3 regions of the Lysinibacillus sp. 10T31 genome follow, and region 3 is predicted to be linked to each of the others. Evidence: riboswitches for the same ligand, from Rfam matches in the RefSeq annotation. Region 3 holds a riboswitch; each other region holds the start of a gene.

Region 1 (3,284 bases), on a different contig from region 3:
TCATAAAGGTGTCATGGAGTTAGTAGAGGAACTAAATTTCGAACAAAATCTTGTGTATAACGAAACAGGTATTTCATATATTTACACAAATAATGAGCTACATGCCATCCCAGCAGACTCAACATTCGGAATTCCTATGAGCTTACAATCTCTTGAGGAAAGCACGCTTGTATCAGAGGAAGGTAAAAAAGAAGCATTAAAGGATTTAACAATGCCAAATGAAAGATTTACAAAGGAAAGCTCGATTGGGGAATTTTTAACGTATTATTTAGGCGAGGAGCTTGTTCAAAACCAAATAGCGCCTGTACTTGCAGGTGTATATTCTGGAGATTTAAATCAACTTTCAATTGCTTCTACTTTACCGTACTTAATCGATTACAAAAACGATTACGGTAGTATTATTAAAGGCTTCGATGCAAACAGGGAACAATTTGTGAAAGCCGCCAATAAAAAATTTATTTCATTTAAAAATGGTTTATCTTCACTAATTGATCGACTTGAAGAAACGTTAACGGATGTAGAAATTATAAAAGGGATTGCCACTACTAGTGTTAAAAAGCAGGAGAATCTATACGCTGTTACGTTAGCAAACGGTAAAATGATTGAAGCGAATCATGTTGTATTGGCACTGCCAAATGAAGCGGTACAAAGCTTATTGCAGGATGAATCTTTGAACTGTTATTTTGAACAATTTAATACTGCATCCGCCATTACGATTTATTTAGGATTTGATGTACCCGATAATAGATTACCAGCAGATGGAACAGGCTATATTGTGTCACATAATTCGGATGTTATATGTAATGCAGCAACGTGGACAAGTCGCAAGTGGAAACACACCTCAGCAGAAGGGAAATTACTGGTGCGACTTTTTTATAAGAGCATTAACCCTGAGTATGAGAGATTGCGTATGATGACAGATGAAGAGTTAGCAGCTGTTGCTCTAGAGGATGTAAGAAAAAGCTTGGGGATTGAGGAAAAACCAACTGTTGTTGACGTAACAAAATGGATCGACCAGATGCCGAAGTACGACTTGGCACATCGTGAAGCGTTGCAAGGTCTCTTACGAGAGCTCGAGAAAAACTATCCAAATTTATCAATAGCGGGATGCTCTTATTTTGGAGTAGGCATAGGTGCATGTATTCAAAATGGTAAAAAAATTGGTCAGGAGCTTGTAGAAAAGCTATCGTAATTGTTTGATATAAATCAAAATATTATAAATTTCGTAAAAATTATCCTTCGTTCAGTGAAATAGTCTTGACTCTATCGTTCGTAAACGATATGATTCTTTTAATTATTTAAAAAATTCATACTAAATTCTTATCAAGAGAAGCAGAGGGACTGGCCCTATGAAGCTTCAGCAACCAACTTATTGTCAGGTGCTAAATCCAGAAGACCGTGTGTCGAAGATGAGAAGGAAAACAATTACGAAACGTAAAAGCCTTCTTTTTTTATGAAAGAAGGCTTTTTTATTTTAACTTCTTTCAGCTGAAAGAAGTTAAAGCCTCCGGCGTATGTCACGGAATCGGAAAGGAGTTCTTAGAGGATGTTAGCCTAAAAATCATCGCATCCATGTGATAACGGCTAACTGACCTGCATCGGTAAAAATGCCACGTCCTGTGGCATTACCGAAATGACCGACATCGTGGCCCTCGTGCAGGCCTAAGCACAAAGCCGATTCCGGACGCAATTATTGCGAGGCATAATTGATAGAAAAAGGAAGAGAGGTTAGTTTTATGGGATTGCTTGAAAGGTTAAAAACGCATGTTCTTACAGCAGATGGTGCAATTGGTACGGTTTTATACGGCTATGGCTTGGAGTACTGTCATGAGGAAATGAATGTACAGAGACCTGAATTAATTGAAAAGATTCATAGAGAATATATTGCAGCTGGTGCTGATATTATTCAGACGAATACTTACGGGGCTAATGCCATAAAATTAGCCCGCTATGGATTGGAATCTCGTGTACAGCAATTTAATGAAGCCGCTATAACAATTGCAAAACGAGCAGCGGCAGATGGTGGACAATTTGTTTTAGGTACTATTGGGGGGATCCGTGGCATTCGTAAAAGTGACGCAACGTTAGAGGAAATTTTAGCAACCGTTGATGAGCAGGCAACTGTTTTACTGGCAGGAAATCCAGATGGTCTTTTACTTGAAACTTATTATGATTTTGAAGAGCTAGCAGCGACTTTAACAATGCTACGAGCTAAAACGAAATTACCGATTATTGCTCAAGTTTCTATGCACGAACCCGGAATTTTGCAAAATGGAATGAGCTTAAATAACGCCTTACATAAACTTGAATCGTTAGGTGCTGATATCGTAGGTGTTAACTGCCGCTTAGGCCCTCACCATACTATACAAGCATTTGAAGGTGTAGAGCTTCCTGAGAAGGCATTTATGTCAGCGTATCCGAACGCCTCTCTTCTTGATTTGGAGGATGGGCGTGTCGTTTATGAGTCGGAGGCAGATTATTTTGGTCGAGCAGCTGTAGAGCTTCGTGATCAGGGGGTACGTTTAATTGGTGGCTGTTGTGGTACGACACCAAAGCATATTGCTGCAGCGAAAAAGTACTTAGAGGAGCTATCCCCGGTTGAGGAAAAGTATGCAAAGCCAGAAAAAGTAGAGATTGTCCGTGAGGCAGAGCCAGCAAATTATGAGCCATTACATGAAAAAGTAAAACGTGAACGCTCAGTTATTGTAGAGTTAGATACACCAAGACATTTAGAAATTGAAGGCTTTATTGAAGGAGCAAAAAAAATATATGAAGCGGGCGCGGATGTAGTCATGATGGCAGATAATTCACTCGCTTCTCCAAGGATTAGTAATGTCGCAATGGGAGCCTTGCTGAAAGAAACACACGGGGTACGCCCGTTGACACATATAACATGCCGAGATCGTAATTTAATTGGTCTTCAATCACATTTAATGGGATTAAATGCACTAGGGATTCATGATATTTTAGCAGTTACTGGAGATCCGACAAAGGTAGGCGATTTCCCAGGAGCAACTAGCGTTTACGACGTATCTTCTATGGAGCTAATCCAATTAATAAAACAGTTAAATGAAGGTGTATCGTTCTCAGGGAAACCACTTCGTAAAAAGGCAAATTTCTCTGTAGCGGCTGCGTTTAATCCCAATGTACGTGTACTAGATAGAGCTGTCTCTCGATTAGAAAAGAAAATTGAACATGGGGCAGATTATTTTATTTCACAGCCTGTTTACACAAAGGAAAAAATCGTGGAAATTTACGAGGCGACAAAGCATTTAGAAACACCA
Region 2 (3,284 bases), on a different contig from region 3:
TGTTGGTCGTTTATTTTGTTTTCAAAAGAAAGAATTCATCAAATAATTTATAAAGAAAGGTCTGGTTCAATATTTATTGAATCAGACCTTTCTTTATTGAGAATAATTTAAAAATTAAAGTGTATCAAAAAACAAAGGTTGATTTTCACTCCGAGCTGGCGCTTTCCGCGGGCTTGGCTTCAACTTCTTTAAGCGGGTGTCCAAACACCTGCTTAAAGAAGTTAAAGCCTCCGGCGGATGTCACAGAATCGAAAAGGAGTTCTTTGTGCAAGCACAAAGCCGATTCCGGACGCAATTATGCCAAGGCATAATTGATTATTTCCCTCGTCACTTCGTTCCTGCGGGGCTTTCAGCGCAAGCTCATCCCGCAGGAGTCGCCACTCTCCGCGAAAATCAACAGTTCCTCATCATAGAATGAGTCGACAAGCGAAACAAAAATAGTAATTATAGCTATGGTTAAAATACTATACTAGGAAATCCTCACCACATAGATTTACTCGAGTAAAACAAGATTAGATGCTCATCATAAAATGCTATATGGCAGAATCTGTCGATTGAATTACCATACAGCTCTATGAAAAACAAAGTGGTGTACGTATACATTTCAAATCGTGCCTAATCCTATATTAAGGTAATATTGCAAATGAGCGGACAGGGAATCCAGATGCTTTTTCAGGCTTCGGCACAATATTGAATATAACGGCCCCTTTTGAAGGTAGCTTATCTAAATTTGTCATAAGCTCAATTTGGTAAGTATCTTGCTCTAGCACAAAATATTCGCCGTCTAGCTTACCATTTTTACGAAAATCTGCTGCTGAATCCGTATCAAAAGTTTCGTGGCCAATAGCACTTACTTTTCGTTCGTTGAATAAAAATTGTAATGCTTCTAATCCCCAGCCAGGAATGTGATTATTGCCATCAGCGTCTTTGTTGCTGAAAGTCTCTTTATCTGGCCAACGTTTACTCCAATCGGTACGTAGCGCAACAAAGGTACCTGCTTCAATTTCTCCATATTCAGCTTCAAAGTTAAGAATATCTTGAACACTTAACGTGAAGTCGTTATTAACTTCGGCTTCCTTCGATTTATCAATAACAATTAGTGGTAGCACTAGTTCTTTTAGCTCCAATTCCTCTAAATAGCGTGTATCTCGCACAAAATGGATAGGTGGGTCGATATGGGTTCCGTATTGCCCTGGGAAAGTGAATTGCTGTGCAAAGAAGCCATCATCATGCGAAAATAATGTTTCAAATTTTGCATCATCAAACATAAAGAAATGTGGAGAATTTGGACCAAATGTATGTGTTAAATCTACCCATTCTTTCGTTTTCAATAGTTGAATTGCTTGTAAAAGTTCATTTGCCATAATATTTCCCTGCTTTCTTTTAATTATTTTGATTACAACAATAAAAAAGAGTCCTCCTTGAAGAAGAGGACTCTTGTGCAAAGCAACTAAGTAAGTCTTCTCATCTCTCAAGGCTGAATTTTGCCAATTGGAATTAGCACCATACCTATAGGCTGGTTGCTGAGACTTCATAGGGCCAATCCCTCCGTCTCTCTTGATAAGAAAAAAACAATATAAGAATTTTCAGAAACAACGATTACAAACACTTTAGCATATTTATTTATAGTTTACAAGTTCGATAGGGATACAAGGTTAAAATTCATAAAGATACTAAAAACAAAAAAGAGGCCCTCTTCAAAGGACCAACTCTTCACCAACCCAAAATTAGTGTTAGCTTACAACAGCTACTTTCAGTAAATGTTATACGAAATCCATCTGGTGTATAGGTAGTTTCGAATTTTATAGTAATGCCTGTTGACGTAATTAACTTTTCAACTTCCGTTTTATTTGATTGTTGTGCTGCGTTCATAAGATCATGCGCAAATTGCTCTGATTCATCAATTCTATCCGTAAGTAATTGTGCTTGCTGCATAATAACCTTGATCCGATTCGCGGAAGTCTTCAATTTCTTTGTATTGACAATCGGAAATGGACTTCTATTCGTTGGGTTTGTCGGCATTGCTAGATGGCTAGAAGGGTGTTGAATTGTTGGTTGATTCGCCATTACCCATGCCGGATAATAATTAGGATAGACAAAATATGGATAAGGATTGTAATGCAACTAAATTCCTCCTATCCTATAGCTGATACCTTATATTATGTACAACAAAGACTTTAGGTGTTAATGGTGGAGTCGTCCGATAAAAACTGAAATTGTTCCGATAAAACGAGAAAAGATTCCGATAAAAGCTAAAATTGTTCCGATAAATCTACAAAGTAATTATATAAAAATGAATTCATCGCAATAACGTGGAGTTGATTTCCGTTCCGACCGGTCACTTCATTAACATGAACAAATGACTTTTGTAGTGAAAGCAATAGTCGGGAACGGTAATCCACACATTCACAAAGGTTATTGTTTGTTTCTATCAAAGATTAACCATAGGAACGTAGTCGCTGCGGCAATCATCACCATACAGAATCCGTATATAGGAGTATGAGCTAATGATTGGTGGCGAACGATGATTCCTCCAATGTATGATCCTAGAAAAATACCAATGTTAAAGGCCGAAATATTTAATGCTGAAGCCATTGAAATAGCTGATGGTATATATTTTTCTGAAAGCTGAACGGCATAAAGCTGTAATCCCGGTACATTCATAAACATAAATAGCCCCATCATAAAGACCATTATTAATCCAACGATTGATGATTCTAAAAAGAAGTTGATGCCGAGTAGTGCCAATGCTAAGCCTATAAAGATAATAAAGATAGAACGTAAAGGGTTATTATTCGCAAAACGACCACCTAATGTATTACCGATGGCAACACAAATACCATACACAACTAAAATCACGACAATTGCCTTCGGTGAGTAGCCCATATACTGCTCTAAAATAGGAGAAACATAGGTGTATACAACGAATGCGCCACCATACCCAATTGCAGTAATAAAGAGGATTAATAACATTCGAATATTCCCTAATACTTTACCAATATCTCGAATGGATATTGGATTGCCTTTCGCTAAGTGACTTGGCACAAGCAGGGCATTACTAATTAATCCAATAATACCTATGATAACTATGAAAATAAACGACATTCGCCAATCGGTTACTTGTCCAATAAAAGTTCCTAGTGGGACACCAGTCACAGTTGCTAATGTTAGTCCTGTAAACATAAAAGCTATTGCACTTGCTCGTTTATTAGGTGCCACAACATCTGCAGCTATCACAGAGGCAATGGACATAAACACACCATGTGCCAATGCTGATATAACAC
Region 3 (3,284 bases):
CAAAGAATAGCTAACTCCTGCGAGTTTTGTGAAAATGACGTCCACCTTTGCTCACTCCAACATCCATCAGTGCAAGTTGAATATAAGAGACACGAACGCCAAACTGAAACATCGTTTACTGTTTTGAATTTTACAGTGTGCTTTTCAAGGCATCAGGTCTATTATAATTATTATTATTATTTAGTAATTTATTATTTAGTAATTAATTATTAATTAGTAGTGACGGTTAATCCGTTAGCGGGTTTTCCGTCAATGGAGTAACCGTTATCGGATTTTCAGTCGGCGGTGTAATAGTATTTGAATACTAAAGAGTTTCTCGATCAGAACTACTGAGATTAATGCCTCCTTGTTAGTTATATACATATTAAGAGATGATATAGGGACATCAACTACGAAGTATTTTGGCAGGAAATATAAGAATCTTAGCAGCCGATATAATAAAATAATATTCAAGAAATCAAAATAAACTATAGAACGAAAACATTTGAACCAAAGCTGGTAAAACGGTATAAGATATAATAAAAAAATCATGTCATTTTAAATTTGAGCACTCTTTGATATATTTGAATCCATAGAACTATAGAAATATATCTAAAGTGGGTATCTCATGATACACTTTTCAATATAGACATTTTAGTTAGGAGTCTTTACATTGAAATCATTTTTAGCTGTTGGAATTGGCGGATTTTTGGGTGCCATCTGTCGATATAGCCTTGGTCTGGCACTTTCAAATAACGGTGGTTTTCCATTTGCGACACTTTGCATAAACATAATTGGTTGCTTTTGTTTAGCATGGCTATTTACAACGTTTACAAAGCGTACGCCTATAATTTTAGGAATTGGTACTGGCTTTTTTGGTGCCTTTACAACCTTTTCGACATTCTCTTTAGAGACGCTATTACTTTTGCAGGATAGTAAATGGCTACAAGCGGTTCTTTATATTTTAGGGAGTGTTTTTGGCGGTTTAGCTTCTGCATGGCTAGGATTTAAGGTAGCAAAGGGGCGCATCGTATGATAATTATTGGCATCGGTGGCTTTTTGGGTGCACTAACAAGATTTTATCTAGGAAAATTGATTGTCCATACATACCCATGGGCAACATTTTTTATTAATATAACGGGTTCTTTTGCGCTTGGCTTTCTATTTGCATTACATCCAACTGATTGGATTTGGCATTTTATAGGGCTTGGTTTTTTAGGAGCCTATACGACTTTTTCAACATTTGGTTTTGAATGTTTGCAGCTCTTTGAGCAGAAAAAATGGAGACAAGCAATTATTTATATAGGCACTACAGTTTTATTCGGTTTACTTTTCGCGACACTTGGCTTTTTCCTTGGGTAGCAGCATTTATGAGAAACTAGAGGTGATTTTTTGACACAGCCATCCATTGAACAATTAGAAGCGCTCGAAGCTGAAATTGAACAAACACTATACACTTTAATCGACCTAGAACTAGAAGAAAACTTTCCGGAAATGAATACACGCTTTGCACAATTGCTTGCAAAGGTTCAAGCAGCTCAGTTAATTGATTATAAACTTGATGTCCTCGTTGACCCTCAAGCATTTGCTACAGAAACATGTATTCTACTAAAAAGTTTAATAGAGGCAAAGGCTAGACCACATAAAAGACAACGCCTCCTAACACATCGTATGATTTTAAAAATATGGCTACGGAAAAATCAACGCTTTATGAATGAATTTTTACCCCAAATGTTTTAGGCGCCTCTCGATCTCTCAAGGGCGCCTTCTTTTATATTTACTTCTTTTAAGTCCCCTTCAATTGTTACACCAAATTTCCACAGCAGTACAAAAAATCGCAGTTCACTATCCCCTGTTACTTGTTCAAATTCCTTCTTAAATATTTCAGAATATAGCTTTAATTAAAAATATGTTGCAAATATTGATTTTTTATTATAATATTTATTATTGTGAAAAAAAATAATATATTTGCTTCTTATCAAGAGAGATGGAGGGACTGGCCCGATGATATCTCGGCAGCGGAACTTATGATTAAGTTACTGTGCCAAATCCAGCAGGCAAAGGCTTGATAGATAAGAGGAGTGTTTTATAGATATAAGGCCTCTTCTTGTTGTTACAAGAAGAGGCCTTTTTTCGTAAAAAAGAATGGACAAAAGACGTGTCCAATTTTATTTTTTGGAGGTAGACATGAAGAAAGAGAATCCATGGGCGTTGATCCCATTTGTTGTTTTTTTGATTTTATTTATTGGCTCAGGGGTTATTACAGGTGATTTTTACGCCTTCCCTGTCATTGTAGCCATTACCATTTCAGGCGCTGTGGCTTTGGCGATGAATCGAAAAGAATCGTTTACGCAAAAGGTTGATATTTTTTGCAAAGGCGCAGGAAATTTAAATGTTATGCTGATGGTTATTAYTTTTCTCTTGGCTGGTGCCTTTTCAGCGGTAGCAAAAGGCATGGGGGCAGTGGACTCCACTGTAAACTTTGCTTTATCGGTCGTACCACCAAACCTGCTTGTCGTAGGCTTGTTCATCATTGCCTGCTTTATCTCCCTATCGATGGGTACATCGGTAGGAACGATTGTTGCACTGGCGCCAATTGGAGTTGGGATAAGCGAGCATATCGAACTTTCCATGGCTTTAGTAATGGCAGCGATTGTTGGCGGTTCGATGTTTGGCGATAATTTATCCTTTATTTCAGATACAACAATTACTGCCGTTCGTTCACAAGGTGCACAAATGAAAGATAAATTTAAGGTGAATTTTTGGATTGTGTTGCCGGCAGCTATTGTAACGAGCATTATTTTAGGGATTATCACAATGGGTGAGACGGCACAAGTGGAACATTTAAGCTATAGTTGGATAAAAATTGTTCCCTATGTTTTGGTTATTATTTTAGCGTTAGCTGGAATGAATGTTTTCCTTGTTCTGGTATCTGGGATTGTTCTCGCCGGGGCTGTTGGCTTAGCGGATGGCAGCTATAATTTAATGAGCCTTTTTCAAAAGATCGGCGAAGGAATGTCAGGCATGTATGAAATGGCATTTCTTGCGATACTAATAGCTGGAATGGTGGAGGTTATTAAGTTTAACGGAGGGATTGACTTTCTTCTTCACCTTGCAACAAAAAGGATTAAATCGAAAAAAGGTGCTGAATTTGGCATTGCCGGCCTAGTGGGCTTAACAAATTTATCTACGGCTAATAATACGATTGCTATTTTAATTGCTGGTCCGCTTGCAAAAAATATTGCTGAACAGTATGGGATTGAGCCGAAAAAGTCCGCAAGTATATTAGATATTTTCTCCTGTAC

The links. A riboswitch is a leader RNA that binds a small molecule or an ion and turns the genes downstream of it on or off. The one in region 3 is predicted to bind S-adenosylmethionine.
Region 1: linked by a shared signal. The riboswitch ahead of AC1DCY_RS14905 (bifunctional homocysteine S-methyltransferase/methylenetetrahydrofolate reductase) and the one ahead of AC1DCY_RS18415 (Na+/H+ antiporter NhaC family protein) in region 3 are both predicted to bind S-adenosylmethionine.
Region 2: linked by a shared signal. The riboswitch ahead of AC1DCY_RS01185 (cyclase family protein) and the one ahead of AC1DCY_RS18415 (Na+/H+ antiporter NhaC family protein) in region 3 are both predicted to bind S-adenosylmethionine.

Annotation. Positions count from the first base shown of each region.
Region 1 covers NZ_JBFTHS010000023.1:48,190-51,473, forward strand. The annotation lists gene AC1DCY_RS14900 (protoporphyrinogen oxidase) at 1-1,192, shown strand, start outside; SAM riboswitch class I at 1,318-1,416, shown strand; gene AC1DCY_RS14905 (bifunctional homocysteine S-methyltransferase/methylenetetrahydrofolate reductase) at 1,737-3,284, shown strand, end outside.
Region 2 covers NZ_JBFTHS010000001.1:217,140-220,423, reverse strand. The annotation lists gene AC1DCY_RS01190 (DedA family protein) at 1-53, shown strand, start outside; gene AC1DCY_RS01185 (cyclase family protein) at 627-1,364, opposite strand; SAM riboswitch class I at 1,462-1,567, opposite strand; gene AC1DCY_RS01180 (YuzC family spore coat inner layer protein) at 1,714-2,124, opposite strand; gene AC1DCY_RS01175 (MFS transporter) at 2,416-3,284, opposite strand, start outside.
Region 3 covers NZ_JBFTHS010000033.1:44,497-47,780, forward strand. The annotation lists gene crcB (fluoride efflux transporter CrcB) at 653-1,015, shown strand; gene AC1DCY_RS18405 (fluoride efflux transporter FluC) at 1,012-1,341, shown strand; gene AC1DCY_RS18410 (hypothetical protein) at 1,372-1,719, shown strand; SAM riboswitch class I at 1,952-2,058, shown strand; gene AC1DCY_RS18415 (Na+/H+ antiporter NhaC family protein) at 2,167-3,284, shown strand, end outside.